3 regions of the Pseudomonas sp. LB1P83 genome follow, and region 3 is predicted to be linked to each of the others. Evidence: predicted binding sites of a transcription regulator. Region 3 holds the regulator's gene; each other region holds the start of a gene.

Region 1 (2,200 bases), 2.2 Mb from region 3:
AGCTCGTTTACCCGGGCCGCGGAAGAATTGTCGATCACCCAAAGTGCGGTCAGCCGACACATTCGTACGCTCGAAGAGCATTTTGCCTGCCGACTGTTTCATCGCAGCGGGCGCAACCTGCAACTGACCGAGTCGGCGCGGCTGATCCTGCCCGGCATTCGTGAAGGTTTTACCGCGCTTGAACGTGCCTGCAATACCTTGCGCGCCGAGGATGACATCCTGCGCATGAAGGCCCCGTCGACGTTGACCATGCGCTGGCTGTTGGCGCGCCTGAGTCGCTTCCGGCACTTGCAACCGGGCAACGAAGTGCAATTGACCAGTGCCTGGATGGACATCGACACCGTGGACTTCAACCACGAACCCTTCGACTGCGCCGTCATCCTCAGCACCGGGAATTTTCCACCGGACTGGGAGGCCACGCTGCTGTTCCCGGAAGAGTTGATTCCGGTCGGCGCGCCGAACCTGATGGACGATCAACCGTGGGATGTCGCGCGTCTGGCCAGCACTGAACTGCTGCATCCCGCACCGGACCGGCGTGACTGGCGCACTTGGCTGCAACGCATGGGCCTGGCCGATCAGGTGTCGCTCAAGGGCGGGCAGGTGTTCGACACGCTGGAGTTGGGCATGATTGCTGCGGCGCGGGGCTACGGCGTGTCCATGGGTGATTTGCTGATGGTGGCGGAGGATGTTGCTCAGGGTCGTCTGAGTTTGCCCTGGCCGACGGCCGTCGCCAGTGGCGAAAATTATTACCTCGTCTGGCCGAAAACTCGTCCAGGAGGTGAACGTTTGCGCAGGCTCAGCGATTTCCTGCAAGGCGAGGTCCGGGCCATGGATTTACCGGATGTCGAGCGCCTGAGCTGAATCGTTAGAGCCTCTGCAATAGAGGCCTTGCGCCATATCCCCGCTAATTACTCAAGTATTCAGGTTTGCCGCCGAAAATCTGCAGGTGGAACCTCCGTGCAGGTTCGCCGTAATTCCCATTTGAATTTTTGCCGAGTGCGCATCGTGATCAGGATGATCCGGTCACTCGGCCAGGAGCTGTCATGTCTCAACCTCGTGCCCGGATCGCCTCACAGCTTGGTCTTGCGCTTGCCGTGATACTGGCGATTGTCATCACTGGCAGCACCGTGTTCGCCCTGCGTTCGCTGGACACCGCCAACCTCGCCACCCGCGAAGAGCACCTGGCCAGTGAAGCCCGGTTGCTGGCCGATCAGTTGAGTACCTTTCACGGCACGTTGCGTGAAAGCACCCAGCGCTTGGCCGGTTTGTTCGAGAAGCGCTTCAGCGCGGGTCTGAGCGTGCACCCGGGCGAGCCGGTTGCCGTGGCGGGCACCCAGACCCCTGGCCTGCACCTGGGCAGCGAAGTGTTGAACAACAACTTCAAGGAAGTCGACGAATTCAAGCAAATGACGGCGGGCGTCGCGACAGTGTTCGTGCGCAGCGGCGAAGACTTCGTTCGGGTCAGTACCTCCCTGACCAAACAGGATGGCAACCGGGCCATCGGCACCTTGCTGGATCACGCTAATCCGGCCTATGCACGCTTGATGGCAGGGCAGAGCTACGTCGGCCGCGCCTTGCTCTTCGATCGCTCCTACATGACTCAGTACACGCCTGTACGTGACAGCGGCGGTAAAGTCATTGCCGTGCTGTTCGTAGGATTCGATTACACCGACGCGCAGAACGCGCAGTTCGAAAACCTCAAGCGCTTCCGTATCGGCCAGACCGGCTCGCTGGCGTTGCTCGATGAGCAGAAAAAGTGGCTGGTGCCGATCGCTGGCGTGCAAGCGCTGGATCAGGCAGTCCCGGCCATCGTCGATCTGGCGAAAACCCCGGGCAAGGGCGATTTCTGGAGCGACAAGTCCGAGGACTTCTACAGCGTGGCTGTTCCGTTTGAAGGCGGCCCGTGGTCGGTGGTGGCGAGCATGCCGCAGGACGAAATCAGCGCCGTGACCTGGAGTGTCGGCATTCAATTGGCAATCGGCAGTCTGCTGGCGATGTTGATCGCAGTCGGCTCGGCGGTCTGGTTGCTGCGCAGCAAACTCGCGCCGCTGGGTGATCTGGTGCGTCAGGCAGAAGCCTTGGGCGCCGGTGATTTGAGCGTGCGCCTGAACGTGTCGAGCAATGACGAGATCGGTCAGCTGGCCCGTGCCTTCAATCAGATGAGCCAGGCGTTGTCGACCATGGTCGAGCACATCCGCAA
Region 2 (2,200 bases), 1.8 Mb from region 3:
GCGGCCCGTGGCGAATGAATCGCCACCATGCCACTGGTGACACTGAGGCGTGTGCAGTCATCGTCCTGGCGCAGGATGAACCGCGCACCCACACCTTCATATACGCCGTGCCGACTGTGTACCCGCAACGGTCGGTCAAATGAAGACGCTTCATCGCTCCCGCCGCAGGTCACGATGATCTCGCCGCGCGTCAGTTTGATCAGCCGTTGCTGCGCGGTGTAATCGAGATCCACCGCGCTGGCAGTGTTGAGCTCAAGGCGGGTGCCGTCGGGCAATTGGAAACCACGTCGCTCACCCATGGCGGTGGCGAAGTCGGCGGTCCATTGTTGCCAACCCACCGCATCCTTGCCCAGCCATGCCACAGAACCCATCAGCAATGCGCCCGACAGCAACTTCAGAGCTTGTCGACGTCCCAATCCCTGGGCGCTGTTTTCCAGCGTGTTGAAAGCAACTTGAGCACCGGGCACCGCACGCAGATTGCTGCTCAACTCGTGTTGCAGGGACTGCACACGCCGCCACGCCAATTCGTGTTCAAAATGCTCAGCGCGCCAGACATCGCATTGCTGGCGCAACCTTGGATTGGCCGCATTGTTGCGCAGCCGCAGCAGCCAATTGATGGCCTGTTTGACCACCTTCTGCTGAGGTTCACCGCGCCGGTGAAGTGACGAGTTATCCACAGACATCACGCTTCATACCGCAAGACATAGCAGTGATACAGCGCATCAGCGACATAACGTTCCACCGACTCAGGGACAAGCCCATCTGCTCGGCAATCTGCTTGTGAATAAGTCCTTCGCACTGAGCCAACAAAAATGCCTGACGCACTTTCGGCTTCAGGCATTCAAGCATGCGATCGCGCAGCCACGCGTTGAGCCAACCGTGATGGCTACTGTAAAGCGTCTGAACGGCAAACTCAGGTGAGGACATGAACGCGGCAGCCCTAACGTCACAAATGATAATTAGTCGCATTGTCATCAAGGGTTACGGAATTTGCAACTGCCGGTCTAACAACCGTCATCACAAAAATACTATTCGATCGCTCTAGCGTGCCGTTCGGCGGGAATGCCGGGCATTTCTTACAAACCCCTAAGATTTCTCCGATTTGTGCCGACAGACTGGTGAGACATGCGTGCACCAAAGTAGAGCGGACGAAGAATGCCGCCTGCGCTGTTACATGGAATGTTGCACCTGGAACGCATCCCCACTTTTTGCATAAGAAGTCCCATGAAATGAATCTCAAATTCAGCCATAAAATCCTTCTGGCCGCCTCTGGCGTCGTGGTGCTGGCTTTTGCGTTGTTCACTTTGTACAACGACTATCTGCAGCGAAACACCATCCGGCAAAACCTCGAATCCTCCGTCCAGCAAGCCGGCGATCTGACCGCCAGCAGCGTGCAGAACTGGATGAGCGGCCGTGTGCTGGTGCTGGAAAACCTCGCACAGAACGTCGCTCATCAAGGCGCCAGCGCGGACCTGCCAGGCCTGGTTGATCAACCAGCCTTCACCTCGAACTTCCAGTTCACCTACGTTGGCCAGGCCAATGGCGTGTTCACGCAACGCCCCGACGCGAAGATGCCGGACGGTTACGATCCGCGTCAGCGTCCCTGGTACAAACAAGCCGTGGCTGCCGACAAGACCATGCTGACGCCGCCGTATATGGCCGCCGTCGGTGGTTTGGTGGTGACGATCGCGATGCCGGTGAAAAAGAACGGCCAATTGCTGGGCGTGGTCGGCGGTGACCTGAGCCTGGAAACCCTGGTGAAGATCATCAACTCGGTGGACTTCGGTGGCATCGGCCACGCGTTCCTGGTCAGCGCCGATGGTCAGGTGATCGTCAGCCCGGACAAAGACCAGGTGATGAAAAACCTGAAGGACATTTATCCAAACTCCGGCGTGCGCATCGAGAAGGGTAATCAGGACGTCACCCTGAACAAGCAGGACCGCATCCTCTCGTTCACTCCGGTGAGCGGTTTGCCGAATGCCGAGTGGTACATCGGTCTGTCAATCGACAAGGACAAGGCCTACGCGCCGCTGAGCCAATTCCGTACCTCGGCGCTGATCGCAATGTTCATCGCCGTCAGCGTTATTGCAGTGCTGCTGAGCCTGCTGATCAACGTGCTGATGCGTCCGCTGACCACCATGGGCCGCGCGATGCAGGACATCGCCCAGGGTGAAGGTGACCTGACCCGTCGTCTGGCCGT
Region 3 (2,200 bases):
TGGTGACTCGGTAGTCAGTTTCGTTCGCGCAGCGCAAGAAGTCTTGCTGGTGGTGTGCGACGAGCCGACCTCGATCACGGATGCCTACGCGCTGATCAAACTGCTGAACCGCGATTACGGCATGAACCGCTTCCGCGTCCTGGCCAACATGGCCCAGAGCCCGCAGGAAGGTCGCAACCTGTTCGCCAAGTTGACCAAGGTCACGGACCGCTTCCTCGACGTCGCCTTACAATACGTCGGTGCGGTGCCTTACGACGAAAGCGTGCGCAAGGCCGTGCAGAAGCAGCGTGCAGTCTATGAAGCCTTCCCGCGTTCCAAGTGCGCCCTGGCGTTCAAGGCGATCGCGCAGAAGGTCGACACCTGGCCGCTGCCTGCCAACCCGCGTGGGCACCTGGAGTTTTTCGTCGAGCGCCTCGTGCAACAGACCGCAGGACCCGTCCTATGACAGCCAGTGGCTACAACCTCTACAAGAAGTCGGCACGTGACGCGCAGTACGAGCTGATCGAGCGTTACGCGCCACTGGTCAAACGCATTGCTTACCACTTGCTGGCCCGTCTGCCAGCCAGTGTTCAGGTTGAAGACCTGATCCAGGCCGGGATGATCGGCCTGCTTGAAGTATCGACCAAATATGACGCCAGCAAAGGCGCGAGTTTCGAGACGTACGCGGGCATTCGAATCCGCGGCGCGATGCTCGATGAAGTACGCAAGGGGGACTGGGCGCCACGTTCGGTTCACCGCAATACCCGCATGGTCAGCGACGCAATTCGCTCGATTGAAGCTAAAACCGGTCGTGACGCTAAAGATCATGAGGTTGCGGCCGAACTCCAATTGAGTCTCGACGATTATTACGGGATTTTGAACGACACCCTGGGCAGCCGGTTATTCAGTTTCGACGATCTGTTGCAGGACGGCGAACACGAAGGGCTGCACGAGGATGGCGCGAGTGCTCATCTCGAGCCGTCACGCGATCTGGAAGATGAACGCTTCCAGGCTGCGCTGGCGGACGCGATTGCCAATTTGCCGGAGCGTGAGCGACTGGTGTTGGCGCTGTACTACGACGAAGAGCTGAACCTCAAGGAAATCGGTGAGGTCCTGGGGGTCAGCGAATCTCGGGTCAGCCAGTTACACAGCCAGTGCGCGGCCCGTTTGCGGGGGCGTTTGGGGGAGTGGCGAGCGCGCTGAAGGCAGTGTGGGGACACTGCGAACGAGGCCGGTGTGGTGTTGAACTGCACCGGTCGCGATCTGTTGTGCTCCAGACAGTCATCGAGTGCATTGCCGGATTGATTGAAATGGCGCGTCCAGGTGCTGGGCGCGTTTAAGACTGCTTGGAGGTCGAATTGGACAAGAACATGAAAATCCTCATCGTTGATGACTTCTCAACGATGCGGCGGATCATAAAAAACCTGTTGCGTGACCTTGGGTTCACCAACACGGTCGAGGCCGACGATGGCACTACTGCCATTCCGGTTCTCAACAGCGGGAGCATCGACTTTCTGGTAACGGACTGGAACATGCCTGGCATGACCGGTATCGATCTGCTGCGTCACGTGCGCGCCGATGAAAAGCTCAAGCACTTGCCAGTGCTGATGGTGACCGCTGAAGCCAAGCGCGAGCAGATCATCGAAGCGGCCCAGGCCGGTGTAAACGGCTATGTGGTCAAACCCTTCACGGCCCAGGCGTTGAAAGAAAAAATCGAGAAGATTTTCGAACGCATCGGTTGATCCACTGCGCCACGGGGGAGCTATGGAGCATAAAGAATCTTCACTGGGCGATTTTGAATCGACCCTGAAAAAACACGCGGTCGAACTGGTCGAAAGCCTTGAAAAAGGCAGGTTCGGCGACGCTGTGCAACTTATCCATGAGCTCAATCAGACCCGTGACCGCGGCCTGTATCAGGAAGTGGGCAAGCTCACTCGCGAGCTGCATAGCGCGATCGTCAATTTCCAGATTGACCCGAACATGCCGCAAGCCGAGGAAGTGTCGCAGATCACGGACGCCACCGAGCGTCTGGGGTATGTGGTCAAGCTGACCGAGGCCGCTGCCAACCGCACCATGGACTTGGTGGAGAATTCCACGCCGCTGGTCAACCGCCTGAGCGAAGAAGCCCAGGCGTTGAGCACGGATTGGGGTCGGTTCATGCGTCGCGAAGTCGGGGCTGAAGAGTTCCGTGAGCTGGCCCGGCGCGTCGACGGTTTCCTGA

What was found. Region 3 encodes FliA, which starts transcription of late flagellar genes. Its sites were predicted from a motif close to CTAAAGTTTNNNNNNNNNNNGCCGNTAA; they were not measured.
Region 1: the regulator FliA is predicted to act here: its motif matches at 912-939, upstream of ACYZTY_RS27740 (methyl-accepting chemotaxis protein).
Region 2: the regulator FliA is predicted to act here: its motif matches at 1,087-1,114, upstream of ACYZTY_RS29290 (methyl-accepting chemotaxis protein).

What each region holds. Positions count from the first base shown of each region.
Region 1 is NZ_CM142709.1:6,024,985-6,027,184, reverse strand. It holds gene ACYZTY_RS27745 (LysR substrate-binding domain-containing protein) at 1-861, shown strand, start outside; gene ACYZTY_RS27740 (methyl-accepting chemotaxis protein) at 1,044-2,200, shown strand, end outside.
Region 2 is NZ_CM142709.1:6,355,135-6,357,334, forward strand. It holds gene ACYZTY_RS29280 (FecR domain-containing protein) at 1-683, opposite strand, end outside; partial or broken gene ACYZTY_RS29285 (sigma factor-like helix-turn-helix DNA-binding protein) at 683-852, opposite strand; gene ACYZTY_RS29290 (methyl-accepting chemotaxis protein) at 1,230-2,200, shown strand, end outside.
Region 3 is NZ_CM142709.1:1,467,029-1,469,228, forward strand. It holds gene fleN (flagellar synthesis regulator FleN) at 1-445, shown strand, start outside; gene fliA (RNA polymerase sigma factor FliA) at 442-1,182, shown strand; gene ACYZTY_RS06665 (chemotaxis response regulator CheY) at 1,350-1,721, shown strand; gene ACYZTY_RS06670 (protein phosphatase CheZ) at 1,744-2,200, shown strand, end outside.